Prosthecobacter debontii: one gene and its partner. The protein of the gene in region 1 interacts with the protein of each later gene in a pairwise test. Links are inferred from orthologs where the notes say so. Each region holds a gene or a part of one and is shown on either strand. Other genes may lie near its edges. The genes, in order: dnaE and dnaX.

Region 1 (16,883 bases):
CAAGGGCTGAGTTTGGTGCCTCTTTTGAAAAAGGAAGTGTCTCAGGTGCATAAGTTTGTCACCGGTGCTTTCACCAATACGCAGCGGATGATCTGTGACGGGCGCTGGAAGTTCATCAGCTATCCGCAAGCGAAGCGAAAACAGCTCTTTGATTTGGATGCCGATCCCGATGAGATGCACGATCTCAGTGAACAATCTGAGCACCAGGAGCGAATCACCTCCTTGGAGAAGACATTGCAAAATTGGTTACGCGAACAGGGTGATCCCTTGCTGGTCAGCCCGGGTGCTAAGCGATAACGACAAAGCAGAGGTGGTGAAGGCTCAAGGCTTCACGCGTTTTTCAATGTGAGTGGTATCGAGCACTTCGCCTTTCAGGTTCTTGAATTGAATCGTCACGGGCTGCCCACGGCGGAGAGTCAGTAGCAGGTAGTTGTCTTGCTGGGCAAAGAACTTCGAGCGTGGGTCCTTGTAGGGGCTGCCATCGCCTTTCAGGCAGGTGTTGTAATAGGGGAGGCCGCTTTTGAGCTCGGCCCGATCCGCAAAGTAACCGAACCCGGAGATGAGGGCACTGCCCTTGGAAAACCACTCGTGCCAGAGTCCCTTGGTCTGACTCTCGACCGCCGTCTGCTTTTCATTGATGAGCGTGAAGACAAACCCTTGCGAGCTTTGGCCCATCAGATCGCGATACCAGAGAAACTGCTCCGACTGGGCATCAAAGGGATGGCAGGTCTGCCAAGTGCTGCCGAAGTCACTGATGTGCTGAAGATCGAGGGCGATGAAACGGATATCGAACTCGGGCAGATCCAAGTGCCACTTCCATTCATCACCGGGCAAAGCAAAGAACTCACGGTAAGCTTGGGCCTCGACGTCATAGACCGGGTGTTCAGGAGGCTTGGGACCCCGTGGAGTGATCTCACGATCATGATTGCCCAGGATCGGCATGAACGGAATGGAGCGGAACAAAGCGGGCTGACTGGCGATCAAAGCACTGAAGGCCTTCATGCCCTCGCGACCCTTTTCATGCAAGCTGGCGACATTGTCTCCTGCACTGATGATGAGATGCGGATCATCCTTCATCAAGGCACTGAAATCCGTGACCTTCGAATAACCCCAATCGCCGACAATGACGATGCGGAGCTCGTCTTTGGGGTAACCTTTGAAGGAATGAATGGCCGAGGTCTCCTCACCCGAGCGCACACGGTAATGGTAGCGCCCTCCTGGGCTAGCGAGCGGGATTTCCACATGATGGAGCGTGACCTTTTCATCCCGATGTACCTTCGTGCCCAAAGCTTCTGAAGCGCCGAACTCCACGGTGGAATCACTGGGAGTTTCGGTCTCCCAGTTAACGACAAGTTGGTTAGGCGTTTCAAAGGCGTGACTCAGCCAGAGACGCTCAATGGGTGCCGCCTGAAGGCTGGCGACAGAAAGGGTGAGGGCGAGAACCGCAGAAAGACGAATCATGGCAGGCGCAAAGATACGCCGCCTGACCCGTCTTTCTGTGAGGAGAATCAGCCGTCGCGCAGGAGGATGGCATCGACGTTGACGCCGTCGTAGAGGGCATCACTGAGGATCACAAGAGGGTCACCCGCCTTGATGTGTCCTAGGCTGCGCAGGGTTTCGATGGCATCTCGGATCGCCTTCTCAGGATTGCCTTCATCGAAAGATAAAACGAAGGGCTGTACCCCGCGCGCGGTCACCAAGGTGCGGCTGACGTGCAGGTTGGGCGTGAAGGCGAAGATCGGGGCGTATTCGGGCCGCTGATGCGCGAGAAGATGCGCCATTACCCCACGCAGCGTGAAGACCAGGAGCTTAGAACCCGGGATGCTATTGGCCAGCAGGATGGCAGCCTTGACAGTTTTATGCTTGTTCGTTTTCAGCGGAGCATCACTGGCGAAGCGGCCGGAGGGATACTTCTGCTCGATCCGACGGATGACGGTATCCAGCACTTCGACACACTTGTCAGGATAGCGGCCCACGCTGGTCTCGCCGCTGAGCATCACGCAGTCCACCTGCTCGATCACGGCATTGAAGATATCCGTCACCTCGGCGCGGGTGGGCACGGGGTTTTCGATCATGCTTTCCAGCATCTGGGTCGCCACGATGACCTTGCGACCGTGATAGGAGCAGCGCTCGACGATTTGCCGTTGAATCAGCGGTAGGTCTTCAATGGGGCATTCACTGCCGAGGTCACCACGAGCCACCATGATGCCACCGCTGGCCTCCACGAGGGTGTCGATGTTGTTGAGCGCCTGCTGGTTTTCGATCTTGGCGATGACCCGGGCTTTACTGCCTTTCTGCTCCAGCAGCAGTTGCAGGTGCTGAATGTGCGCCGGTTCACGGGCGAAGCTGAGGGCGAAATAGTCCACGCCGAGATCCACCCCGAGGTCGAGATCGGCGTAATCCTTCTGCGTGAGTGGCGGCAGGCGCACGGGCACGCCGGGCAGGTTGATGTGACGGCGGGATTTCATCTCGCCCTTGGTCAGCACGGTGCCGATGACGCGCTTTTCGCTCACTTCCGTGGCTTTGATCTGAATCATGCCGCCATCCACCATGATGATGTCACCAATCTTCAGATCCTTGCCCAAATCGGGATAATTGACGGTGACGGAAAGCGGGACCGTTGGGGAGAGGTCGGGTTTGCAGCGAAACTCCACCCAATCACCCACTTGGAGCTGCCACGGTTGTTCGACATCACCCGTGCGGATGCTCGGCCCGGTGAGGTCCATCAGCACAGCGATTTCTTTGGAACCCTTGGCAGCGGCCTCACGGATACGACCGTAAACCATGCGCACCCAGTCATGGGAGGCGTGGCTCATGTTGAGACGGAAAATGTCGGCCCCTTTTTCGATGAGGCTGTTGATAACTTCAGCGGACTCGGTGGCAGGCCCGAGCGTGCAAAGGATCTTGGTCTTGCGCATGTGCGGCATGGTCGGAGCGGGGACGGGGGGATTCAAGCGGCAATCCCGTCAAGGAAGCATGAGGCAGGCCATGCCGGGTGAGGATGTGCTCAAGAAGATGTTGCTATTACGACACCCCAATACACGCGGCAGCGTCCCGGAGTGCGGTGGGAAGCGATAGCGCCACACCGCTTTTGCGTAAGTTCCGATGATGATGAGCGAACGGGCTTGAGCGGAGGCTGGGCTCGGAGGCCTATTCCACTTCTTTCCAACCCTGTAAGTCTTCAAGGAAAAGCGCCAAACTTCGAGACACAGCCGCCGCCGGATCAAGATCGGCTTCCGCAGCCGTCCAGAAAAGCTCGTCTAAGCTCATGTCTCGTGACTTCGCTTCGGCATCGCGGAGGTCTTTGAGTTGTGGCGGCGGTTTCGTCCCATAATAGCGCTGCGCTAGCGGACTTGAAGCCTCACTGTAGGGAGGTAAATCCTCCGCTTCGTCGGGTTTGAGCAAGGTCACCACCCAACTCTCGATCATTTCCACAGGGACCGCTAAAGCCACGTCAATGGGCCATTGAGAACGATCCTGTCCCAGAGCACTTTCTACCATCGCGACCAACTGCGGATAACGTGGCTGCTTGTTCAGGTCGAACTTGGGTAAAGGTCGAGGGTAAGTATTGCCGCCTGGATGACCGGGAGCACGATCATTATCCACGGCGATGATTACAGCGACCTCCTGCTTGGACTGCCAATGCCTGACACGGTTGATCAACAGCTTGGAGGCCGCCAAGGCGGTTTTCCAATTGGAACCATGCCGGACACGAAACTCTTGATCGCTTTGAAAATCCTGTCCTGTGACACGCTCAGCAAGGCGTTCATAGAACATCTCATCCAGTTCGCCTTCGCAGAGGATGTAGAGGTGCTTCGCCATATCACTTTTCTGGACGGCGAGTAATCTTGGCTGGCACACCCCCGACAAGGCCAGAGAACCACAGATTGCCAAGGGGCATGTCATCAGGATCGACCGAATCGTAATCCAAGCCTTCCAGACGATCTGCGAGGGTGCTCAGTGTGCTCGCTCCATCCTTCTTCTCCACGATGATGACGGCGTCCTTATCGTCTTTGAAACAGTCCACGAGATAAGGGTTATGCGTCGTCGCGAGGATGTTGATGTCATGTCGCTCGGCGATGTCCTTCATCAAAGGAGCCATGTATTCGAACAGGCGTGGATGCAGACCGCGATCAATGTCTTCCAGCAAGATGATCGGGGGGGGCTCCTCTTGATGTATGATGGTGAGAATGCAGAGGATGAGCCGAGTGCCTTCGGAGAGCTCAGTGGCTGGCAGAAGTTCCTTGAGCGATTTCTCTCTTACCTGAATTTGTTTTTTACCTTTTTCGACAGTGCGAAGGCTCAGCTTTTCGACCTCGGGCACATACCATTTAAAGTTTGCCTCCACTAAATCGAATAAATCTTCTCGATCTCCACTTTTCAGGGATTCAAGAACCTGTACGGTCCCCTGTCCGTCAGCTTTAACAGTGGAAGAGTCAATCACGTCTTCAATGCCGCTGACACTACCGGGATGAATGTTATAAACCCAAACTGGTTCGGATGCCCTAATGAAGTCGCCGGATTTTTTATCATCCGTAGTGCAGCGAACTAATTTGTCGTCAAACCAACCTTGGATAGTTGTTTTCTCAAGCTGATAATTGACGTGCTTTTCAAGCGGGATGGGATCAGCGCTCACAAAATCTCTCTCAAAAGGCGTATGATTGCGGAAAGCCAATTGTAAGGCTCTCAGCAAATTACTCTTCCCCGATCCATTCGCTCCCACCACCAACGAAAAGGGCCGTAACTTCACCTCGGCGTCCACAAACGAGCGGTAGTTTTGGATTCGGATGCGAGTGATCATGAGAAAAGGCTACCGTCATCGCCGGAGCCTTGCAAGGCCCGACACACGCGGCAGCGTCCCAGAGGGCGGTGGGAAGTGATAGTGCCACTCAACCTTGCTCCATGGGCTCACCGCGCGGCTCCAGGGGCTCACTGCATGGCTCCGCGGGCACCCGGCACTGCTCGGCGAGCACCCGGCACTGCTCCACGGGCACCCGGCACTGCTCCGCGGGCACCCGGCACTGCTCCACGGGCACCCGGCACTGCTCCACGGGCACCCGGCACTGCTCCACGGGCACCCGGCATTGCTCCACGGGCACCCGGCATTGCTCCGCGGGCACCCGGCATGATGCCGCCTGAGACTGAAGGGGGGTTTATTGAGACTGGAGCGAGTCAATTAGCGCAAAATGCAATGATTGGCTGCTCTCAAGGCTTCGACGCCTGCCTACAGCCAAATCATGAGCTGCTGCACGAGATCCTTGGTCTGAGTCACACGGAAGTCATCGCCAGCCTGGAGGCGCACTTTGCTGCCGCCGTTGTAACTGAACTCGAAGATGACGGGCAGTTCGCCGGGGAACTTCACCAGCACCTCGTGGATTCGCTCCAGGTCGATCTGGCTGTGCTTGCGGCAGTCCAGACGGAGCACGAGCGGTTTCGGTGGCGGAGGTGGAGCGGCGGGTTTGGGGGCTGGGGGCTCGCTTCCGGCTTCACCCGCTTTGGGATCCCGGGCTTTTTTGGGCTGGAGCGGCTTGATGCTGCTGAGGGCAAAGCGGTTTCCTTCCGTGCGCTGGTCCTTCATGCAGCGGCAGCGGATCTCGAGCACGTTGCCGACCACCAAGAGCTCCTTGTGCTTTTCGTAGTCATCACTCCAGGCCATCATCTCGATCTGGCCGGTGAAGTCTTCAAAGGTGAAGGTGGCAAAGGGGCGATTGTCCTTCTTGGAGTATTTCACCTCCAGGGTGTTGATGATGCCCGCGATGGTGACCGTCTGCGGTTTGGCACTGGTGTCCACCTCCTCCAACGCGATGATGCGGGTCAGCTTATTGGATTCGAAGTGACCGCGATAGCTGTCGAGTGGGTGACCACTGACGTAGAAGCCGAGCAGTTCCTTTTCATACCCCAGGGTCTCTTCCAGCGTCCAGGGAGTGACCTTGACTTCGACTGTCGATTTTTTCTTCGGCGGGGCCATGGCGAAGTCATCGAAGAGACCGCCCTGACCCGCCTTTTTGTCCTTCTGCATCAGGGCTGCGGAAGCGAGCACCTGATCGAGCCGCGCGAACATGGAGGCACGATCCTCCTTGGTGAAGTCAAAGGCCCCGGCACGCACCAGGGACTCCATGATCTTCTTGTTCACGGACTTGGTGTCGAGGCGGGAGCAGAAGTCTTCGAGGCTTTTGTAAGGGCCATTTTTCCGCCGTTCTTCCACGGCTGTGTTCATGGCGCCTTCACCGACGTTCTTGATGGCTCCGAGGCCGAAACGGATGGCGTTCGGCGCATCGGTGGTGGGATCGGCGTCCTTCGTGCGCTCGGGTGAGAAGGCCATCTCGGACTTGTTCACGTCCGGCGGCAGGATGACGATGCCCATGCGCTGGCACTCGCTGACGAAGTTGGCAATCTTGTCTGTGTTGCTGACTTCGAGGCTGAGCACGCCCGTCATGAATTCGACCGGGAAATTGGCTTTCAAGTAAGCCGTGCGGTAAGTCACGATCCCGTAAGCTGCGGAGTGGGACTTGTTGAAACCGTATTGGGCGAACTTTTCCAGCAAGTCGAAGATCTCGTTCGCCAGCTTCGGGGCGATGCCGTTGGTCTTCTGACAGCCATCCACGAAGACGAGACGCTGACGAGCCATCTCCTGGGCATCCTTTTTACCCATGGCTCGACGCAGCAAGTCAGCCTGACCGAGGGTGAACCCAGCGAGCAAGTTCGCCGCCTGCTGCACCTGTTCCTGGTAAACCAGAATCCCGTAGGTTTCTTTGGAGATCTTCTCCAGCAGCGGGTGCGGATACTCCACCTGCTCCAGGCCCTTTTTACGGGCAATGAAGTCGGGAATGAACTGCATCGGCCCTGGACGATACAGGGCCAGAATAGCGATAATCTCCTCGATCTTATCGGGCCCCAGCTGCTTGCAGGTATTGACCATGCCGCCGGATTCCATCTGGAACACAGCGACCGTCTCGCCTCGTTGCAGCATTTCGAAGGTTTTCACATCGTCCAACGGAGCGTTGGAGGTGTTGTAATCCGGGAACCGCTTCTTCACCCAATACTCGGCCTCGTGAATGACGGTCAGGGTTTTCAAACCCAGGAAGTCCATCTTCAACATACCCAGCTCAGTGAGCGGCTTCATGGCGAACTGGGAAACGATTTCCTCTTCGTTGCCACGTGTCAGCGCGATGAAGTCATACAGCGGGCGATCCCCGATAACGACGCCGGCGGCGTGGATACCGGTGCCGCGGGTGATGCCCTCCAGGAAGGTGGCGTGCTTCCAAAGTTCCTGGGCGTTGCTGTCGGTATCGAGGTAGTTCTTCAGCTCGGGGTTTTTCTCGACCGCATCCTTGAGCGTGATGTTCAGCTCGGTGGGGATCATCTTGGAGAGGCGATCCGCATCGCCATAACTCCAGCCGAGCACACGGCCCACGTCACGAATCACGGATTTGGCGCCCATGGTGCCAAAGGTGATGATGTGGCTGACGCTCAACTCACCATACTTCTCGCGCACATACTGAATGACTTCGGGACGGCGGGTCTGGCAGAAGTCGATATCGATATCGGGAGGGCTGACGCGTTCCGGGTTGAGGAAACGTTCGAAAACCAGCTCAAAGCGCAGCGGGTCAATGTCGGTGATGCCGAGGACGAAGGCGACCACCGAACCGGCCGCCGAACCACGTCCCGGTCCCACGGGGATGCCGTGCTCACGCGCCCAATTGATGAAGTCCCAGACGATGAGGAAGTAACTGGTGAAGTTCTTTTCCGCCAGCAAGGCCAGCTCATAGTCCAGACGCTTGCGCAGGACCTCGTCATTGAGTGCACGGTCGCGTCCATAGCGGCGGATCAAGCCCTCCTCACAGAGGTGACGCAGATAGGCCACACGGTCCGGCCAATTGCCCGCCACGTCCCCCATCGGATACTGCGGGTAGCGGTCGATGCTGGTGGAGTCGAGCCGGATGTTGATGTTGCACTTCTCGGCAATCTCCAGGGTGGCGTCACAGGCCTCGGGAAATTCAGAGAACAGGGCGCGCATCTCCGCTGGGCTTTTGAAATAGACCTCGGGGGAGTAGGTGATGCGGTTCTGGTCATGCACGTTGGCTCCCGTGCCGATGCAGATCATGATGTCGTGGCTCTCATGGGCATCTCGATCCATGAAATGCACGTCATTGGTGGCCACGGTTTTTAGCCCGTAGCTTTTGCTCCACTTCAGAAGCTGCTCCGTGACGGTGCGCTGCTGCTCCATGCCATGGTTTTGCAGCTCCAGATAAAAGTTATCGGGCCCGAAGATCTCCACGAATTCACGCAGGCTCTTCTCTGCTTCTGCCGGGCGATCCGTCAGCAGCAGTTGATTGATCTCACCATTGATACAGCCACTCAGGCAGATGAGTCCCTTGCTATGCTTGCGCAGCAGGTCCTTATCGAGGCGGGGATTGTACCATTGGCCGTAGAGATGCGCCTCGGTGACGATGCGGGAGAGGTTTTCGTAGCCCTCGTTGCTGGAGGCCAGCAGGGTCAGGTGCGAAGCGCGTTTGCGGCCCTGCACTTCCTTTTTTTCGTGCATGGAGCCGGGGGCCAGATAGACCTCACAGCCGATGATGGGCTTCACGACCTTCGCCAAATCTTCAGGGCTGGGTTCTTCGCCTTTTTTGACCTTCGGCTTGGTCTTCAGAGCCGACATGTAAAGGTCAATGGCTCCATACAGATTGCCATGGTCCGTGATCGCCACGGCTGGCATCTGATACTTTTGCGCCCGCTTGACTAGATCCCCGATGCGGCAAGCGCCGTCGAGCAATGAGTAATCAGAGTGGACATGGAGGTGGACAAAGGAATCTGCCATTGGCCCACTCAACCTAGCCAGTTGCCGCTACATTTCGCCTCAAAAATGCGCGCGGCGGGAGATTTAGCCAATCCCGTAGGATCAGCTAGGTGAAGGAGAGCCTAAAGCCTCACAGCTCGATCTTCATCGGCGGCGGTGGCTTGAGCTGAATGATGGGCTGCTCGGTGGGATCACCTTCACCGACATCCACGGGCACCGCACGGAGGATGGGGGTGCCGTCGTCGTTGACGGGGCGGGCGCGGAGCACAGGCTTCTCAGAGTTGTAGGGATCATCACCGAGGATGATGGGGTCCTGGAGATGCACGGGCTCGATGTTCACGTATTTGTTAGCATCGGCCATCATCGCCGTGTTGGCATTCTGGACGATGGCTCGGTGAAAGGCGGCTAGATCGGCAGGCAGGCCTTCTCCGGTATGGATGGGACAGGTGGTATTGTAGCTCGTCCCTGGACGCAGGTATTCATAATAAGTGCTGCGGACGGAGCGCTCGACACCATCGGGACCTTTGACTTTGTCATAGCAGTAGTCCGTGGCACGCAGACCGCTCACGCGGCAGATTTCCACGCGATCGGCAGACTCCGGTGGATCGATTTCCTGAGGCGTGCGGCCCTTGGTGGAGGCATTGATGATGTCCGTCCAGATCGGCAGAGCCACTTTGTTGGAGAAGGCACCGGGATAAATGGTCTTTTGTTTGTCGAAGCCCACCCAGACACCGCAGGTGACGGAGGAGGTGTAGCCGAGGAACCAGAGGTCTTTAAACTCATAGTGCGTGCCCGTTTTTCCACCGGCAGGGAAATCACCCAGACCATACTCAATCGAGGGAGCCCCGGTGCCGCGATGCAGAGCTTCCGAGAGGCAAGTATGCACCTGATAGGCCGCGATCTCGTCCATGGCCCGGACCGGTTGGAGGGTCTTTTCATCCAGCTGATAGACCGTCTTGCCCCGGAAGTCCGTGATGCGCTGGATCAGGTGCTGTTTCGCTGGGCGCTTACCCTGAGTGGGAAAGCAGGAGTAAGCGAGGCACATTTCATCCAGGCGAGCCTCCGAGGCACCCAGGAAGCTGGAAGGATAGTCCCGCAGCTCGGTGCCGATGCCAGCCCGTTTGACGAAGTCCTTGAAATCCTGTTTCAAGCGCCCGCCTTCCAAGGCGACTCGCTCTCCCAAGCGCACGGTGGCGGAGTTATGAGAGCCGACGAGAGCCTCCCGGGAACTGATGGGTTGGCGTGACCACTTGGGATCATCCACCTCCATGCCCCACTCCCCGAGAATGCCGGTGAAGCCGCCGATCATGATGCGCTGATTGCTCAGCGGTTCATCCGCCAGTGGCGTCATGGGGAAGTAGCCGGGCTTAGAGAAAGCTGCTGCATACACGAAGGGGGTAAAGGCGGTGCCGACGGGACGCAGGCCATCTGTGGCGCGATTGTATTGGCTGTCGATGAAGTCGCGGCCACCGACCATGGCCAGGATGGAGCCATCGGAGTTGTCCATCACGATCGCAGCGCCTTGCAGATATTCGGGTAGCGGGCGTGGCGTATCGGCGGGCAATTCGTGTTTGTTGATCTTGCTGCGCCAATCCGTCAAAATCCCGCGAAATTGGGTGTAGGTCTGGTGAGGGTAGTTCGGCCGGGTTTCCACCTCTGCGAGACGCTTTTTCATGGCCGTCTCGGCGGCTCGCTGGAGGTCTTTGTCGATGCTGGTGTAGATCTGGAAGCCACCGATGGCAGCGCGTTCTTCACCGAGTAGGGCCACCACTTCCTGCCTCACTTTGTCAAAGGCATAGCTGAGCCTGGGATCGCTGCTCTGGGGAGCGGTCACCATGGGTTTCAGCTTCAGACTCTCGGCATCGTCTCGGCTCAGGGAGCCCTCGATGACCATGCGGTCCAGCACGTAGTTTCGTTCCTTGATGGCGCGCTTAGGATGCCGGATCGGCTCAATGTTGTTCGGGCTCTTGATCAGGCCCGCAATGGTGGCGGCTTCCTCCACCGTCAGGTCTCGGGCATCTTTGCCGAAGTAACCTAAAGCCGCTGCCTGAATCCCGTAGAAGTTGCGACCGAAAAAGATGCGGTTCAGATAGAGCTCCAGGATTTCCGGCTTGGAGTATTGACGCTCAATCCGCTGCGCCACAAAGGCCTCCATGATCTTACGTTTGTAGCTTTTTTCCATGAGCCCGAAAGTCTGGCGGGCGAGCTGTTGGGTGATCGTGCTGGCTCCCTGGGTGACTTCACCAGCGCGGAAGTTTAAATACACAGCGCGGATCAGGCCGATGTAATCCACTCCATCGTGGCTGAAGAAACGGCTGTCTTCCTGAGCGGTCAGGGCGTCGATAAAGTGCTGCGGCACGTCCTTGATCGGCACTGGGGTGCGGTTCAGCACATAGATGCGGGAGAGTTCGTCGCCATTGCGGTCGTAGATGATGCTGGCGGCCTCCAGTTTGCGGATCTCCGTGAGATCGTAAGTCTCGGCCTTAGCTTTGAGCGGAGCCACGATGATGGCATAAGCGCCCAGGGCGGCGACACCAGCGAGAATGATTAGAGCCATGAGGGCACTGAACCATGTCTTTCGGTAAAATGGGGTTTTGAGCCCGGACACGCCGCGCCAGTTCGTCTGGGGTTGAGTTTCCAAATCTTTGCCGAACATGAGGAGATGCCCTTGAATGCAGGGGCGGCTACTCTAACGGCAGCAACGCCCCTACGCCACTTGTTTCCCATGACTGAACTAATGCGCATTCTGCACGATGATCTTGCCAACTCTCAGGAGGGCAGGCTGACCTTTGCTCAGGTGATGGAGAAGGCGCTGTATCATCCTCAACATGGCTACTATGGCCCTGGCCCGCGCCGCATCGGGCGTAGCGGAGACTTCTACACGGCGGTCAGTGTCGGGCCATTGTATGGGCGGCTGCTCGCTGAGTTGGCGCTTCAGGGATGGAAAGAGCAGGGGAGTCCGGGAGAATTTGCAGTCATCGAGCAAGCCGCGCATGATGGCCAACTCGCCGAGGATATCTGCGAGGAACTCCTGGGTAGACAGGGAACGAAGGGGCTACGTTACCTCATTGTCGAGCCCAATCCCCGTTACGAGGTCGTTCAGCGCCAACGGCTTGAACGATTCGGTGAGCGGGTGAAATGGGTGTCTTCTCTGGCTGAGCTTCCGGCCATGCCAGCCCTGTTTTTGTGCAATGAATTGCCTGATGCCATGCCTGTCCATCTCGTGCGGTGGAATGGTCAGGTTTGGCACGAATTGTATGTGGCGGCTGACCGAGGCGAGCTGACCTTCACGCCCGCGGCGCTATCTTCCTCGGAGTTGGAGAGTGAACTCGCTCGCTTGCCGACGGACTTGCCCGAAGGCTACACCACCGAGGTGAACCTCGCGGCTCTGGCCTGGATGCAAGAGCTGATCAAGGTGCCCTTTCATGGGCAGATTTACATCGCCGATTACGGCCTGGATGACTTCGAACTGTATTCACCGACGCGCAGCACCGGCACGCTGCGCCGCTACGCCCAGCATCAGACCGATGACCGAGTCCTGGAAAATCTGGGCGAATGCGACCTGACCACGCACATCAATTTCACCCGCCTGATCGAGACTGCCGAAGCCGCGTCGCTGAAAGTCCGGAGCTACGAGTTACAAGGGCGTTTCCTGGGGAAGCTCGCCATGCCTGTGCTGGCGAGTTTGGAGGGGCGTCGAGATGGCTCGACGCAGGCTTTGCTCAGGCAGTTCCAATCCCTGACACATCCGGCGTTCATGGGCCGGTCTTTCCGGGTGCTGGTGTTGGAGAAGTGATGTGGGCACTCTTGCCCGCACGTCACAAGACATCGCTACGAGGTGAATGATCGAAGGGCCTGTACTTCGATAGAATGGATGCGGTATTCCGACACAAAAGCTCTCAAGACCTGCGACTGCGGGCAGGAGTGCCCACATCACTTTCTAAGGCCAGAGACTCATCTACGCCAAGATCCCTTTCACCACCTGCCCAGGCTGACCATTCAGAATGGTTTCAGCACGACCGTTGCGCTTGTAGGTGAGGCGGTTGGCGTCCAGGCCAAACAGATGCAGCACCGTGGCGAGGTAATCGTAATGATGCACCACTTGATCCACGGCATTCAAGCCCCAGTCGTCGGTGGCCCCATGCACGTGCCCGGCTTTCACCCCGCCCCCAGCCATCCAGATGCTGAAGCCGTCGGTGTTGTGATCGCGACCAGGCTTGGCATTGCCACGCCCTTGAATCACGGGCAGGCGGCCCATTTCACCTCCCCAGAAGACCAACGTGCTATCCAGCATGCCACGTGATTTCAGATCCTTCACCAGAGCCGCACTTGGTTGGTCATTGTTGCCGCAGCGGCGCACCAGGGCCTCGTTAATGTTTTCGTGCATGTCCCAGGAGTAGTCCCAGATCTGCACAAACCGAACCCCGCGCTCCACCAGACGGCGGGCAATGATGCAGGCCTCGGCGAGACGGCGGGTGCGATCATCGTTGAGCCCATAGAGGGCCTTGGTGGCCTCCGTTTCACCGCTCAGGTCCAGGGCATCGCTAGCTGCTGTCTGCATGCGGGCGGCCAGTTGATAACTGGCGATGCGGGCTTGCAGGTCCAGCTCACCGGGATGCTCCAAGAGATGCCTTCCATTGAGTTTTTCGAGAAGCGAAAGCTGCTTTTCCTGGGCGGCTCCTTTCAGGTAGTCAGGGGCGTCCAGATTCATGATGCGAGGCTGCTGCTCACGTACATGGGTGCCTTGGTAAACCGAGGGCAACAAACCACTGGCCCAGTAAGGTGAGCCGGGCGGGTTTTTTCCCACCACCAGGGAGACAAAAGCGGGTAGATTCTGCGAAACGCTACCCAAGCCGTAACTGAGCCAGCTACCTAGCGCGGGACGACCACTGATGCCGCTACCCGTATCCAGCGCCTTCATGCCGGCGACGTGGTTGCGGATGCCTGTCAGGTTCATGCTGCGCACCAGACAGATATCATCCGCTAGAGTAGCGGTGTGTGGGATGAGCTCCGAGAGTTCCATGCCCGAATCGCCATGACGACTGAACTTGAACGGGCTGCCCATCACCGTCTTGGTCGCACCGCCCGCATTGTCGAATTTGATTTCGCCGCCGGGGAAGATTTTGCCGTCCCACTTATTCAGCAGGGGCTTGGGATCAAACATGTCGATGTGACTGGGACCGCCGCCCATGAAGAGCGAGATCATCGCCTTGGCCTTCGGTTCGTGATGCGGCTTCTTCGGCAGGTTGTCATAGGTCACCCGATCCAGCAGCGGCTTTTCGGGAGCTTCGGCTCCGATCAGGCCATCTTGCTGGAGCAAGGAAAGCAAACCCAGGGAACCGAGATTGAAAGCACTCGTGCCCAGAAAGTGACGGCGTGATAGGCAGGTGGACATGGCAGGAAGACGGGTCAAGGAATGCAGGGGCAGTGAGGATCAATCCACATACATGAAGCGGTTCGAGCTCAATAAGACTTGGCACAGGCTGGCCAGGGCGTTATCGGCAGGCGGAGTGTCCCCCTTCTTGAGAGGACGGCTGGAGAGGATGGCGGTTTGCTCGGCCAAGTAGTTTTCCAGTTCGCTCACATCTGCGGCGGTGGGTGTGGTGCCATAGGCCAAGCGCCAAGCTGTGGCGGCTTGAGTGCGAGCATCGGTCTTAACACCTGCATGTTTCTGCACGACCTGGGCAAATTCACGGGATTGCGCGACGAGGAACGCGCTGTTCATCATCAGCAAGGACTGGGGAGCTACGGTGCTGACGTTGCGCAACTCACAGTTAGGCTCCATTTGCGGCGCGTCGAAAGCCGCGAGCTGATACACAGGCGTGCTGCGGCGTTGCGTCACATAGATGCTGCGGCGGTTTTCCTGGTTTGCCCCCATGGGTTTCTCCATACCCACCACAACTTGGGCATTGGCATCCTCATAAATGGGCACCGGCGGACCATACGGAGTCAGGTTGAGCTGGTGGGTGGTGGCCAGAATGGTGTCGCGCAAGGTCTCGGCCTCGAGGCGGCGCACATTCATGCGCCAGTAGAGAGCATTCGCCGCATCCACCCGTTCTGCATCAGGGCGCTTGGCGGAGCTTTGGCGATAGGTCGCGCTGGTCATCATCAGGCGATGCAGATGCTTCAGGCTCCAGCCGCTTTCCATGAACTCTGCGGCCAGCCAGTCAAGCAATGCGGGATGGCTGGGTTTCTCTCCCTGAGTGCCAAAGTCTCCGGGGGTGTTAACCAGACCTCGACCAAAGTGGTGCAACCAGAAGCGATTGACCAACACACGCGCTAACAAAGGATGTTTTCCATCGGTCAAATGCTTGGCAAACGCCAATCGTCGTCCCGTAGTTGGCAGCACCTTGTCATCCGATGCAAACTCGACTGGGTGTTCCGGATTCAAAAGCGTCAGGTCCCCTGGATTTACTGCGGCTCCTGGAGAGTTCATATTGCCGCGCATGAACACCAGCGTGGCAGGCACCAGGCTCTTGTTGCCATAGGCGATCGGTTCAGCAAAGGCACGCACCGTTTCATTCTTCGGCTTGCGGTCACGCACAGCCTTGGCACGCGCCGCGACAGCTGCCTGCATGTCGGCCAGTTCTTTGTCGCGTTTGTAGTTAGCTAGGTAGAGATTCAACGGTCCAGTGCTGTTGCCCACCTTTAGAAAAGGGTTGTTTTCCAGGTATTCGGCCTGTTCGGCACTGAGTTGCTTTTTGTCTTTCTGCCAGAGCAGACCCGCCGTGCGGGCGTAGTCGCGTTTCGGTTCAGGAATCTTGAGAAGCTCCTGCTGAAAAACCCAGTCACGCAGTTCATCCAATTTGGGTTGAAGCTCGGCTTCGATAACCTTGGCTTCTTTCTCCAGCTCAGCGGCGTAAGCCTTTTCCTTCTCGGTCAGCAGAGAGATTTCGCGCAAGGCCGGCGCCCGCCATTTCTTCCAATCCATGCCGGGCTCGAAAAGCGCACGCAACTTATAAAAATCCACCTGCGGGATGGGATCGTAACGATGGTCGTGGCATTCGGCACAGCCCACGGTCATGCCTAACAATGAGCTTGAAACGATTTTCACCGTTTCCGTGAGCACCACGTTCTTGGCCAGTTCTGCATCATCGTTGCGCGAACCGGTGCCATCCGGTGCCATGCGCAGGTAACCCGTGGCGGTGAGCAAATCCTTCTGTGCCGCGGTCAGGTCCTTGGGAGGCATGGGGATCATTTCGTCCCCAGCGAGCTGCTCGCGGATGAATTGGTCAAACGGCTTATCAGCATTGAAGGCACGGATGACATAGTCGCGATAACGCCAGGCGGTGTCGCGGGGTGTATCCGTGTCATTGTAGCCCTCGCTATCGGCATAACCCACCACATCCAACCAATGGCGTCCCCAGCGTTCACCGTATTGCGGAGAGCGTAGTAGATCATCAATCAGACGTTCGTAGGCATCAGGACGTGCATCGGCCACGAAGGCCTGCACTTGAGCATCGGTGGGCGGTAGTCCGATGAGATCGAAGTAAGCCCGCCGGATGAGAGTGGCACGGTCAGCTTCCGGGGAAGGGGATAGCTTGGTTTTGGCTAAGGTCTCACGCACGAAAGCATCCACCGCATTACGAGCCGTTTTGACGACAGGCACCTTGGGCCGCTGAATAGGCTGGAACGACCACCAGGCGCGTTCTTCTTCCGTAATCACAGGCCCCGTGATTTTCTCCGGCTCAGGCCGCAACGTTTTGGCACCCTGAGTGATCCATTGTTCGATGACTGTGATCTCTTCAGGCTTGAGCTTTTTGTCAGCCTTGGGCATCTCACCGTTTTTCACCACTTCCAGCAGCAGGCTTTCGTGTGGCTTGCCCGGCACGATGGAGGGACCGGATTCCCCGCCTTTTTCGAGGAAGTGTTTCAACCGCACATCCAGGTCACCTTTGGCGTGCCCGTCTTCACCGTGACAGTGAAAGCAGTGCGCCTTCAGAATCGGGCGGACGTCTTTCTCAAACGACAGCTCCGCCGTTGCGGATGAATGAGCCGACACAAACAAAAGCGCATAGAGGTAGGGGGAAAACTTCACAGGCAGGTGCGAGCTACGCCAAGCCTATGCAGGTGCTTACAGATC
Region 2 (13,052 bases), on another replicon or contig:
CACCGGTTTACGGCAAAGCGGGCAGTGGGTTAAAGGTGCACGATCCATCGGGCGGCGAAGATCAAAACCGCGCTTGCAAGAGGGACATCCCTCTTCTGGATTTTCGGCAATGTAGGAATACGTGGGCATGATGATACTTTCCACGTCTCCCTGGAAGAGGTCCAGAGAGACTTTCCCTGGACCTGAATCTGGCTCTTACCAGCTCGACTTGGTCACCCCGGGGATCAGGCCAGCCAGTGCCATTTCACGGAAGGTGAGACGGGACATCTGGAAGCGGCGCATGTAAGCGCGACGACGGCCGGACACACGGCAGCGGTTGGTCAAGCGAGTGGGGCTGGAATCGCGTGGCAGAAGGGACAATCCCACGTAATCACCATTCGCTTTCAGCTCTGCACGGAGCTTTGCGTATTTATTGACGGTCTTTTGTTTGCGCTTTTCGCGTTCAAGCCAAGCTGTTTTTGCCATAGGGGCGGCGAAAATGCCTCAAGTAAGCTGCTTAGCAAGAAGAAATTTCATTTGTCAGAACTCAGGAATCTGGCAAGCTACCCTTACTATGATCCTTGGAATGCTCATCGCTGGTTCTTTTCTTCTCTTGGGAGTGATCGTTTTCACCTACCTGCAGAAGGCCTAATCCCCTGCCCTTTTTTCTTCAGTCGTCGCCCTCGGCGACTGAGATCCCTGCGTAAAGCTGAGGAAAGCGGCGTTCCAATGTTTTCGGCGTGATGTAGCCGATCAATTGCGCTTGTCCCCAATCGGCCAGCCCCCAATAAGCCTGGGGGATCGCCATCAGGACGGCAGTGCAGGTCGGCATCCGCGGAACCTGAGCACGCATCAGCATCTGATCAGCAAATTCCTGAAGCCCGGGATTGTGTCCAAAGATCATGGCGTGAGCCCAGTTCTCGTCGAACTGCTGCACCACTTTGAGAATGCGTCCGGCCTCGGCCAAATAAAGGCGGGAATCCAGGAGCAGCGTCTCCAAAGGCATCCCCAGCGTTTCCAAGGTAATTTTAGCCGTCGCTAGCGCCCGAGCTGCCGTGCTGGAGACCAAGCGATCCGGCAGAGGGAGGAGTGGCGATGAATTTCCACCTCCAAAATAAGTCCGGTGGAGAAAGGACGCCACAGCCGGTGCGGCTTTGAGCCCCCTTTCGTTCAATGGACGATCATGGTCTGCCAAGCCGGCCAGAGCCCAACTGGATTTGGCATGTCGGATAACCGTGAGATACTTCATTTCGAAAAAACCGTTTTCCCTCGCATGAGGGGTGCCAAGTGTCAAACCACAGGCCGACTCTGGTGAGAAAGCCAGCATGGGCTCCCTAAACATTCGAAAGCATCCGCGAAAAAGCGCCTCTGGTTTTACGCCTAAATCAAGACCTCCACGGGCTCCCCTGCTGCCACGGTCGCTCCCGCCTCCAAACGCAGGAGAGCATCCGCCTGACTAAGAGCAAAAAGGGCATGGCTTTCTTGAAGACCTTGAACACGAAAAGCACCCTCCTTCAAAATCCCACGAAGATAATGCGGACGGTTTCCATCATTGTGAAGGGACTGGGCCGAAACGACCCGCAAACGAGTGGGCTCAACCTGTCTAGCCCCCATCCTCTTCATCAAGGCAGGTTTCACAAAGATCTGATAAGTGACGTAGCTCGAGACCGGATTTCCCGGCAGTCCGAAGATCAGTTTCCCCTCATGCTGTGCGAATAAAAAGGGCTTCCCAGGCTTCACATTGACCCGCCAGAGATCGGGTTTGATCCCAAGCGCCTGGAGAGCAGGTTTGATCTGGTCGTGATCGCCAACGGAGACACCACCACTGAGCAACACCACATCATGCGTGGCCAGCAGTTGCTTCAGTGTCTGCACGGTCTGGTCGAAATCATCCTGGCAATGACTTGAGGAAATGTCCTCGATCCCCTGCGCCATCAAGAGCGCTTGCAGCATGAAACCATTGCTATTGTAAATCTGCCCTGCCGAAAGGGGTAATCCGGGTGCAATCAATTCATTGCCCGTGCTCAAAACCGCCACTCTCGGCGGCTTAATCACCCGAATCGAGGTGAATCCTTGGGAAGCAAGCACGCCGATCCTGCCGGCGGTCAGTTTATCCCCCACTTTCAAAATCATCTGGCCCTCACAGAGGTCTGCACCCCGGTGGCGCACATTTTCGCCAGCCTGCAAAGACTCCTGCCAGCGGATGGAGTCCCCTGTGCGCTCCACATCCTCCTGCATCACCACGGCATCCGCACCCGCTGGCAGCGGCGCACCCGTGAAGATCCGGATGGCTTCCCCTTCCCCACAGACCAGATCAAGCTGAGCCCCGGCGGGCTGTTCTCCCACCACCTTCGCAAAACCAAGAGCACGGCTCTGCACGGCATAGCCATCCATCATTGAATTGTCGAAACCGGGCAGCGGCACGGTGGCGAGCACATCTGCCGCAGCAAAACGTCCGAGACTTTTCAATAGCGGCAGAGACTCTTCTTTCGAACAGGAGATCGCTGCCAAAACTCGCTCGCGTGCTTCTTGCTCGGAAATCATTGCACAGGAGGTTCGAGATCCATCACCGGGGATTGTCCGCCCAAAGGAGCTGGCGACATGGGGGGAGGCAATCCTGGAGCCTGGCCAGGAACCGATGAAGGTGCGGTCGAAGGAAGCGCCCCAGCTGGCACAGCGCTTGTATCCGGCAGCCCTGTGACAGGTAATAAAGGCATGGGCATGTCTGGTGAAAAGGCAGGGGTTGAGCTTGGCCCAGCGGGTGGCACCGTTGGGGTGACGGGAGGGGCTGATCCTGAACGCTTAAAGATGACTAGATTCGCCACACGGGGCTGGCCTTGAGTGATATCTGCAGTCAAATAGCGCCCCTTACGTTCGGGCGTGAGTTTGAGTTTCGACTCGACGCCCGTGGCATCCAAAGCGATCAATTCTGCCGCAGCAGGTAGATCAGGGAGTCGATCGCAACGGATCAACACATAGTTTTGCTCCGGGCTGACCATTTCGACAATGCCAACCAGGACCGTTTTAGGCGCTTCTTCGGGCTTTTTTTTCTTTTTAAACAAGCCGCACCCAGGCTGAACCAGCATGAGAAGAAGGCAGAGAACGGTGGTTACAAATTTCCGCATGGGTGAATCCTAATCATCCCCGACCAGAAAGCCAGAACAGGGAGAGACTTTCGCCAAAATCCTCTCGCCACGCCAGTGTGGCACGCTAGCATCTGTCTTGTGAGTTACCAGGTTTTCGCCCGCAAATACCGTCCCAAGACTTTCGCAGATGTGCTCGGCCAAGAGCATGTGGTGCGCACCCTTCGCAATGCCATCGCCCAGAATCGTCTGGCCCATGCCTATCTCTTTGTCGGCCCGAGAGGGACTGGGAAAACCTCCACGGCGCGTATCTTTGCCAAAGCCCTGAACTGTCCGGATGGCCCCAATGTGGACTTCGATCCCGAAGACGAAATCTGCCGCGAAATTGCCGAGGGCCGTAGTCTGGATGTGCTCGAAATTGACGGTGCCAGTAACAACGGCGTGGATCAGGTACGAGACCTCCGAGAAAGCGTCAAATACGCTCCCTCGCGTTGCCGGTATAAGATCTATTACATTGATGAGGTGCACATGCTCTCCACAGCGGCCTTCAATGCCCTGCTGAAGACTCTGGAAGAACCCCCCGAGCACGTGAAGTTCATCTTCGCGACCACCGAGGCCAATAAGATCCTTCCGACCATCATCAGCCGCTGCCAGCGTTTCGACCTGCGTCGCATCCCGAACACGATCATTGCCAAACACCTGCTCCACATTGCTTCACAAGAGAACGTGGATCTCGATGAAAAAGCCGCGTTTGCCATTGCCAAAGGTGCCGATGGGGGCATGCGCGATGCGCAATCCATGCTGGACCAGTTGGTGGCTTTCTGCGGCAATCAAATCCGTGAAAACGATGTGCTGGAGATCTTTGGATTCACGGCCGCTCAGGCGGTGAGCCAACTCGTGCAGCACATTCTGGAAAGCGACACGGTCGGGGCTCTACGCCTAGTCCATGAAACCAGCGAAGCTGGCAAAGATCTGGGGCGTATGCTGGCGGATCTCATTCAGTATTTCCGCACCCTCCTCGTCAGCCAAGCCGATACCGATGCCGCAGCTGAAGATCTGGAACCCGAGATTGCAGATCGTGTCAATGAACAGTCTCAGATGGCAACCACGGAGCAACTCCTTCGGATCGTCGACGGTTTGGCCGAAGTGGATGCACGCATGCGCTGGGCCACTAACAAGCGTCTGCATTTTGAGCTGGGTGTCATCCAGGCGGTGCAGCACTACAATGAGGTGAGCATTAGCGACATCATCCAGGCCCTCGATGGCGGTGCAGAGGCTCTGCCGCGCCCAACAGCTCGTCCGCAGCCAGCTCCGGTCATTGCACGCCGGGCCTCCGCCCCTGCCTTGGAGCCCCGCGTAACCGCGCCTATTTCCGCACCGAGCCCGGCCGCAGTAGCCCCCGTTCGGGAGCCGTCACCACCTGCTTCCAGCGGAGTGCCGGAAGCACGTTCTTCGGTCCCTGCCGAACCACAGCGCGCTTCATCCCCGTCACCTAAAACGGAGGCCCCCATTGAATCCGAATCTGAACCCGAGCCTGAACCGGAATCCAGCTTGGATGATGAGCCTTCGCTGCTGCAAGACGAGCCTCAGCCATATGAAAACCAAGACGAGCAGCCTTGGTTTGATGATGATGCCCCGACATCCGCATCCCCACCTGCCCCTTTGACACCGGTTTCCGCACCTGTATCCGCTCCAGAGGCCGCGCCACCGTCATTCACCAACGAGGAATTCCGTCTGGAACTGCTCAATCTCGTCCGAGCCAAGCGTCCCCTAGCCACCGCATGGCTGGAGCCAACCACGGTGCTGAGCATGGATCGCGGCATCATTAAGCTCGGCTTCCCGACTTCAGAAAGCCACGCCAAAGAAAGCCTGGATCGTGACAATCAACGGACCTTCCTCGAAGGGCTCGCTCAAGAGATTCTGGGCAAATCCATGAAGTTCCAGATGCTCGTGGATCCCAGCCTCAAGCCCCCACCGGCGGCGGAACTGTTTGCGTTTGACCTTCCCGCAGCGACGTCGGCACCTGCTCTGTCAGCTCCGCCTAAACCCGCTACAGCCCCCTTGCCGGTGGCACAAGAGGTCGCTGAACTCGCACCTGCCCCAGTCCCGGCGGCAGTTCCACAGGCTGAATCCTCAGCATCCCCCATCGATGTGACAGCGGAGTTCCAAAATGACCCGCTCATCAAGAGCGCCATTGAAAAATTCAAGCTCAAGCTCGCCGCTTCAACCCCTCAATCTTAACCCGACATCCGAATCCCTTTCCCAAGTTTTTCTTTTTATGAATATCCAGAAGATGATGAAACAGGTGCAGGAGATGCAGGCCCAGATGCAAAAGTCTCAGGCGGCTCTCGGCACCAAAAGCTTCGAAGTCTCGGTCGCCGCTGGCAAAGTGACTGTGACCGCCAATGGTCACGGGGATGTTCAGAGCATCAAGATCGCCAAAGAAATCGTCGATCCCGAGGACGTGGACATGCTCCAAGACCTCGTGCTTTCCGCAGTCCAACAGGTGCAGGCCAAGGTGAAAGAAAGCCAAGCTGCCGAAGTGAACAAAATGACCGGTGGCTTGGGCTTGCCTCCCGGTCTCGGCTTCTAAAACCAATCTCGTTTTCGACTGCACCAGAGCCAATCCCCCTGGTGTAGTCCGTCGAGGGACAATGCGAGGGGCCCCAAACATACCCTCCGAGGCAAGGGGTGAGCTTACTCGCCCTTCCAGGCCACTCGCCAGATGCAATTCCCGGTGTCATCGCTGACTAGCAACGCACCGTCTTTGGCCACGGTCACACCGACCGGTCTGCCCCAGACATCGCCCTCAGGCGTTACAAAACCGGTCATGAAATCCACATACTCTCCCGTGGCCTTCCCACCGTTGACTGGCACGGCGATGACCTTATAACCGGTCCTGCGAGTGCGGTTCCAAGAACCGTGCTCAGCCGCAAAGATCCACTGGTGATATTGCTGAGGAAATTGAGTTCCCTCGTAAAAGGTCAGACACAGAGACGCGGAATGCGCCTGGAGGATCACATCCGGTGTGACGACTTTATTCTTCAAGTCAGGTCGGGCTCCATCATGGCGCGGGTCTTGATGCCCTCCCATGTAATACCAAGGCCACCCGTAAAAGCCTGCCTCCTTCACGCGAGTGATGTAATCCGGCACAAGGTTATCTCCGAGTTCATCCCGCTCATTGACTGAAGTCCATAGCTCTCCTGTCTTCGGATGAATCGCCAGCCCTACAGGGTTACGGATGCCCCAGGCATAGACTTGTTTGTTTCTACCGTGCGGATCAGATTCAAAGATTCGAGCCCGGTCCTCTTCAGCTTGATTCCAGTCCACATTGGATTTCGAACCAATGGAGGTAAACAAACGCTTCCCATCCAGAGAGAAAACAATATCCCGAGTCCAGTGTCCTCCTCCCGTAAGCTGACCGCCCGCCGAGAGCGACAAGACCTCCTCTGGCTTTGCTCGGGCCTCTGTATCGCCGTTTTGATACGGCAGCCTCACCACAGCATCCGTGTTGCCAATGTAGAGATGTGTCGGTTCCGCACCTGGCGGATAAAAGGCCAAACCGAATGGTTGGTTCAAACCCTTGGCAAACACCTTTCGCAGCTCCGGTTTTCCATCGCCATCAGCATCCCGAAGGAGCGTGATCTGATCTGATTTACTCTCAGCGACCAAGATGTCACCGTTAGGAGCCGTCATCAGACGTCGAGGTTTCTTCAAATCGCTTTGATACAAGGTGACTTCAAAACCCGGTGGGACTTGCGGCCAAGCTTTGTCGGGTGGCTTCACCTCCTTTGGCCGATTCATGGCCGATTCCTTTTCTGCAGGTGCGGGTAAATCCTCGACGCGAATCTTTCGACGCACTCCAGGTGCGTCTGAGGTCCAATCACCCATGGCATCTTGGCCCGTCAGCAGAAGTTTTTCATCCGCGCGTGCAGCCATCGAGACCATCATCCCGACCGCGATGGCCCAAGTCACACAAGCGCTATCAATGCATCGTTTCATGCCATGAAATCGCAGGGACGATCCCAATCACGTGGCCTAAAACACCAAGCTCCAAGAGATGACTCATCGGGTTAGAGGCCTGCTCAAAACTCTTTTCTCAAGACACCACAGGTGTGGGCTTTGAGGCTGCTGATCTTTCGCAATCACGAAGGAACCCACCATCGCTGCGTGTCATCACCGCTTGAATCTCGGCAATGATCGAGAGTGCCGTTTCCTCCGGCTCTGTGGCTCCGAGATCCAATCCGGCGGGGCCATACACATCCCACTTCATGGCATTGTCAGGCTCCCAGCCTTCCTCCAGCAACCGTTCCAGCAGCCTTTCTTTCCGCGGCCGAGGGCCTAGCAGTCCCACATAACCGAAGGTCTGAGACAACGCCCATTTGAGGGCCACAAAGTCCTTTTCCTCGTGATGGTTCTTGATGACGATGGCCGTCCGCTCATCGGCGTCAAAATCGGCCACTTCAGCGGGTGCCGATACGATGGCGCTCCAGCCTAAAGCATGTGCGAAGCTGAGGAGACCTTCGTTGCCAGGAGTATCACCGACCAGAATCAGGCGCACCGGAGGCAATAAGATCTGTTCGAACCCTGGCCTCCCCTTTCCTGCCAAGTGGCGTGAGGACGATCCTGCGCATGGCGAATCGGGTTCCATACAAACGACCGCCAAGGCCGGCTGACGTTCTGCCATACACTGAGCCAAATATTGCAGGAATGCATTCCCGGGTCTGATCCACTCGATAAAGATCTGAACGGAACCATGACAACCCGAACGCTTTTGGGTATCCATCCAGAAACAAGTGGGAACGCCTGTCTCAATCACGCTCTGAGCCCGATGCACCACCTCTTCCTCTAAACATCCTTCACTGAGACTGCCCACAGCTTGGCCATCTCCCAGCACCAACATTCGCGTCCCCGGTTTCCGAAAGCTTGTGCCCAGAGTATCCACTACGGTGGCGAGGGCCATATCTGAAGTCGCAGCCGAAAAGGCTTTGATTATGTCTCGAAGGTCTTTCATGAGAGGAGAAAGTCACATTAAAAGTTAGGCAGTTCTGACCCGAAAAGCGGAGAACTGATAAGGCATCGGATGCCTGTGAATCACTGCGCCTACCGAGTTCCCCGAGAATGAAAAAAGATCGGCCTCCTCTCAGTGGACATATGCCCTTCACTTTTTATCCGGGACTGCCCCAGACGGAGATGCTGGTGGAGGAGTGGGCGCATTCCCGGTCGAGCCTTGGGGTGCGACGGGATTCCCCTGCCCTTGCTCCTGCGGCTGGGCACTGTCAGGCTGGGCTGGTGAGGTTGTATTGCCTTGCACCGCCGACTGCCCTGTCGTGCCCGGAGAGGCCTCCGCCCCGCCTGCGGTCGTGCCACCGGTTCCTTGAGTCGTGGCGGCACCCTCCACACCCGAGTTGGTGATGCGGCCAAATTCTTCTTTCGATAACTGCCCATCGCTATTTCGGTCCAGGCGATCAAAGAGTGTCTCAGGATCATTCTGGAGTTCATTCATGACCTGATTCAAAGAAGCACGGGCATTCGTTTGGCGTTGTTCTCGGCCTGTCGAATTCACACGGTTGGTATCAGCGTTTTCACTCACAGGCGGCTGTTGTGCCTGAAGGCTCAGACTCAACAGCAGGGTCATTGTCATGGAGATCAAAGGTTTCATAAGAAAAGGGTTGGTTTCTAAAAGCCTTCGATACCCTTCCCTCAGGTGGTCGTATGCCACATGCTCACCAAAGCCTGACTCCGAGCATCTTAAACCACCATGACTAGCCACGCAGTTGCTCTCATCTCATCACAAAGCACCTAACAAACAAAGATTCAGAACTCGTCTCTGACAGAGTCGTTGGAAACAAAGCACTCACTTTCTGTGGGAGAAAAGTGGTGCCCAGGGAGGGATTCGAACCCACGACCAATTGGTTAAGAGCCAACTGCTCTACCACTGAGCTACCTGGGCAAAAAAACTCATCCTTTTGAAGTGGTACGCAGGGAGGGGATCGAACCCTCGACCAATTGGTTAAAAGCCAACTGCTCTACCGCTGAGCTACCTGCGCGGATGGGGCGTTTTACATACCCGCGATGCTACTGTGCGCAAGTCGGATTTTCATTTTTCACGGACTTTTTCAAGCAAGTGCCACAGACTCTGTTCTGGACGCGAAACAGCGAAGGCTTTCCAGCCTAAGACACGAGCTCCCTGAATATCACAGTGATCATCATCCCCCACATGCCAGCTTTCTTCTGGAGTGGCCTCCATCAACCGCAGTGCAGTGTCAAACATCCGTGGATGCGGTTTAGCTGCTCCCACCTCACTCGAGAGAATGACATGTGAAAAATACGATGTCATCTCATGCCCTTCTAGGATCTGCAGCAGGCGGCGATCAAAGTTCGACAACACACAGAGGGCATGATCCTGGGCAAGGTCATCCAAGACTGGCTTCACATCGTCGAAAACAATCCACGCTTCAGGCTGAGCGAAATGACGATACAATCCGTCAAACAATGGCTCAAAAACCTCTCTGGGGATAGCCGTGCCCAATGCCGTTTCAAAGACTCTCGCGGCCAGCTGTTGCCACCATGACCTTTCATCATCATCCGCTTTCACGCCTTCAGGGCGATGCGGCGGCGGTATCTGTCCCCAAAGAGATTTGAAGGCTCGTTTCAATGCCGTCTCGTCCACCTGGATACCATGTCTCGCCGCAAACTCGGCATAGGTGCGGCCAACCGGCTGGCTCACTTGGATCAGTGTCCCTGCGGCATCGAAAGAAATGAGAGGTCGTGACATTCACTATCCATGCGTGAGGATCGTCAAATCTCCCACAAACAAAATAAAAAACCCCGCGCTTTTTGAGCGCAGGGTCTTGGAAAACGAGGGTGATCCCGGGACTGAGTTTACTCAGCAGCAGGGGTCTCCACAGCGGCGACCACCGCTTCTTCGGCCTTGGCCTTGGCAGGAGCCTTTTTCACCGGAGCCTTCTTGGCACTCTTCTTAGCGGCTTTGGGCAAACGCACAGCGGATTTGCGGCTGAGGCCAGCCTTCGCAAGAGCTTTCTTGCGAGCGATGTAGAGTTTACGACGACGACGTTTGATGGTTTTATTGAGTTGCTGGCCCATGGTGGCTGGTATTGAAATGATTAAAGCGGCGCGCAGATTGACACCTTCACCGGGGTAATCAAGCGCGAATCTTCTCTCAGCGATTTAAGGCTGGGGTTTACTGTCTTCTGCTGAGGCTGGTGCCGAGGCAGGTTCCGTCGTCGATGCGGCCGCTTGTTCCGTCGGCGGCACTCGGAAAAGCTTGCCTGTATAGGGATCTTTCACCGCCTCTCCTGGGGCCATGCCCGTCACATCCACCAACTGCTGCTTCTCCGCAAACGGACTGTTGACCATGCCAGGTCGCCCCGGCACTGGCGTGCCATAGGGGAGATCAGCCATGGAAGGTTTTGGAGAGGGAGCTTCAGGTTTTGGCTTGAGCTCGTTCAGTGGGCGTGCTGGCTCCAGCGGAATTTTGGGAACCTCTTGAACCCTATCCTCAGGGCTGGTCTCCGGCTTAACGATTCGTTTGGGGGGGCTTGGGCTTGAAGTGCCCCCCGATGCTGCGGCCAGATAACGGCTCTGTTCAGTGCGAGGACGATACGGCACGTGCGCCGACGAACTCGGCACAAAGGGGCGAGAGTCACCACTCAGGTAACGGCTGGGAGCGAATACGGGATTGTACGCACGACTCCAGTAGGTGAGCAATCCGTCGCGCTGAATAATGTTCCAAGACTCGCGAGGCGGTAGCTCGCAACCGGTTAAAAAGCATAAGGCAACCAGCGTGCTCGCGCGCATGATGGAACTTAAACTGGGCGAAAGGGTTCTTTTCATAACGGGAGATGGATGCGGCAATGAGCGTCCACTCATGTACAATGCCCTAAGATGTCCGGCTTTAGCAAGCGAAGACTGCCTGGGAGAATTCCGCCGAGAAATTCGAAAACATCCTTGCAGGCTCGAGCCGCGTTCATTTCAATCATCACCGTGTCCGAATCCCTTCCCAGCCCACGCCAGCTTTTTCACATGCTCGACAGCGGGCGGTTGACCCAAGAGCAATTTCGTGAGGCCATGGCTCAGCACGCCCGTGAGGTCATTGTCGAGATGGAAGAGGACCATCTAAATCCGGCCATGGCCTTCATTGAGCAAATGATGTCGCGCCGAGCCGCTTCTAAATTGCTCAAGAAGCACGATGAAACCCTCATCCGTGAGGTCTTGTTGGCGTTATCGGATCTCTCAGATTTCCCGCCTGGACGTTGGCTCTGGAATGCAGGTCACCCGCATATCCCACTCCATGCTTTTTTCCGCAGCCACAAGGAGCCTGTTTTCCGCATCGCATCCTTAGAGGCCGCCCCCCAGACGGTGGCCGTCATCGTCGAATACGGCATCAGCGGAATGCCGAAAGTGCTTCACAAAGAAGAAATTCGGCTACGCAGGGACCGGCGTAATCAATTGGGCCTTGAACGGCGCCGATCGCTCTAAGCTATCGCCGCCGCCCGGATGTGTTGCCCCACTTTGCCATCACTCGACACCGACGGCGCGATCTCCAAAGCAGATCCCGATGCTACGGCCCGCGCGGATGATCTCACTGTCAGGTTGCACGAGGCGAAGCTGATTCACAGCCTCTTCGATGCTCACATCCCCCACCTGGTAATGCTGATAGCTCACCATGCGGCCAAACTTACCTTCTTCGATCAAGTGGACAGCCTTGGCACCGAATCGGACGCCCAGGATACGGTCTAGGGCGGTGGGAGCCCCACCACGCTGGAGGTGCCCCAGGGTGCACGCACGGGTCTCTTTACCGGTGAGGGACTCAATCTTCTTGGCCACATAATCACCGATGCCCCCCAAGCGGTCTTCGCCCTTACCGCCTACATTTTCTTTCTTCAGCAGCTCGCCACTCTCGATGCGTGCCCCTTCCGCCACGACCACCAGGGTGCTGTGCAAACCTCGGGCATCGCGCTGACGGATCGCATCGGCCACATGCTCCATGTGAAAAGGAATTTCGGGGAGCAGAATCACATCTGCACCACCGGCCATACCGCCGTAGAGAGCAATCCAGCCCGCGTGACGGCCCATGACTTCCAATACGATGACACGCTTGTGACTTTCTGCAGTTGTGTGCAATCGATCCAAAGCATCCACCACAGAATGGCAGGCCGAGTCAAAACCAAAGGTCATGGCGGTCGCCTGAATGTCGTTGTCGATCGTCTTCGGCACGCCGATGACGGGTACCCCCATGCCGTAAAGCTGCAGCGCCGTGGTTAGAGACCCGTCACCACCCACCACGATCAGCGCACCGATCTCGAGGTGGCGTAACGTGTTCTTGGCTTTCTCGACGATCTCGCGTGGCACTTCAGCCACGTTCCCTTCCCCCACCTTGGCGACGAAGTGACCTTTATTCGTCGTGCCCAGGATGGTGCCCCCCAGCTTCATGATGCCTACCGTGCGGCTCGGGTCCAGCATCATGTAATCTCCTGGTGGCAGCAGGCCTTCGAATCCATCCCGAAAGCCGACCACTTCCCACCCGAGCGTGTGAGCAGCGCCGACGACGCCGTGAATGACTGCATTGAGGCCGGGGCAATCGCCGCCACTATTCAGGATACCGATTCGCATGGTTCGTTAGGGATAGGGTTGATGTAAGGGAAAAGGGCCGTCGATTCAGGGCCAGTTTAGAAATGGTTCAACAACTGACGCTCGTCCGTGATAGGACGACCGGCTGCCAGCCATCGATCATAAGCCGCCCAACTCTGCTGAAGAAGGGCATGAGCTTCAGCCGCAGGATTAGCCGAGCCGATGACCACCACCACCATGCGGTGGCGGTAGATGAGGCTAGACCCATCGGCCTGCTTGGTCACGGAGGAGGGACGCTCTGCGGTCACGACGATGCACCCCCCCGAGCGCGGTGTGGACGTGTATTTGAGACCATCAATGTTCGACACGCCGAGCAACTGATTCGTGTTATTGAGC

What was found.
Region 2: the proteins of dnaE (region 1) and dnaX interact in binary tests that used the Escherichia coli proteins (3 or more experiments, as listed by UniProt). The link is inferred for Prosthecobacter debontii from one-to-one orthologs.

The regions. Positions count from the first base shown.
Region 1 is NZ_FUYE01000011.1:12,079-28,961, forward strand. What follows is about bases 5,025-9,122. They hold dnaE (DNA polymerase III subunit alpha), read right to left. Parts: upstream 8,822-9,122; coding sequence 5,225-8,821; downstream 5,025-5,224. Other genes in these bases: B5D61_RS15985 (hypothetical protein), read right to left, coding at 5,025-5,127; B5D61_RS15995 (transglycosylase domain-containing protein), read right to left, coding at 8,931-9,122. In the rest of the region: B5D61_RS15960 (sulfatase-like hydrolase/transferase), read left to right, coding at 1-297; B5D61_RS15965 (purple acid phosphatase family protein), read right to left, coding at 322-1,461; pyk (pyruvate kinase), read right to left, coding at 1,509-2,927; B5D61_RS15975 (hypothetical protein), read right to left, coding at 3,151-3,822; B5D61_RS15980 (AAA family ATPase), read right to left, coding at 3,824-4,801; more of B5D61_RS15985, read right to left, coding at 4,930-5,024; more of B5D61_RS15995, read right to left, coding at 9,123-11,357; B5D61_RS16000 (class I SAM-dependent methyltransferase), read left to right, coding at 11,538-12,596; B5D61_RS16005 (DUF1501 domain-containing protein), read right to left, coding at 12,759-14,195; B5D61_RS16010 (PSD1 and planctomycete cytochrome C domain-containing protein), read right to left, coding at 14,235-16,838. UniProt on the Escherichia coli protein: DNA polymerase III is a complex, multichain enzyme responsible for most of the replicative synthesis in bacteria. This DNA polymerase also exhibits 3' to 5' exonuclease activity. The alpha chain is the DNA polymerase catalytic subunit.
Region 2 is NZ_FUYE01000015.1:90,682-103,733, reverse strand. The notes cover bases 2,798-5,753. They hold dnaX (DNA polymerase III subunit gamma/tau), read left to right. Parts: upstream 2,798-3,203; coding sequence 3,204-5,303; downstream 5,304-5,753. Other genes in these bases: B5D61_RS19180 (YbaB/EbfC family nucleoid-associated protein), read left to right, coding at 5,341-5,655; B5D61_RS19190 (hypothetical protein), read right to left, coding at 2,798-3,104. Outside these bases: B5D61_RS19210 (FmdB family zinc ribbon protein), read right to left, coding at 1-129; rpsN (30S ribosomal protein S14), read right to left, coding at 196-465; B5D61_RS19200 (SixA phosphatase family protein), read right to left, coding at 650-1,306; B5D61_RS19195 (molybdopterin molybdotransferase MoeA), read right to left, coding at 1,360-2,523; more of B5D61_RS19190, read right to left, coding at 2,520-2,797; B5D61_RS19175 (PQQ-dependent sugar dehydrogenase), read right to left, coding at 5,760-7,064; B5D61_RS19170 (XdhC family protein), read right to left, coding at 7,162-8,076; B5D61_RS19165 (EF-hand domain-containing protein), read right to left, coding at 8,224-8,724; B5D61_RS19150 (HAD-IA family hydrolase), read right to left, coding at 9,163-9,840; B5D61_RS19145 (hypothetical protein), read right to left, coding at 9,948-10,169; B5D61_RS19140 (hypothetical protein), read right to left, coding at 10,254-10,487; B5D61_RS19135 (hypothetical protein), read left to right, coding at 11,070-11,564; B5D61_RS19130 (6-phosphofructokinase), read right to left, coding at 11,604-12,698; B5D61_RS19125 (D-alanyl-D-alanine carboxypeptidase family protein), read right to left, coding at 12,755-13,052. UniProt on the Escherichia coli protein: Part of the beta sliding clamp loading complex, which hydrolyzes ATP to load the beta clamp onto primed DNA to form the DNA replication pre-initiation complex.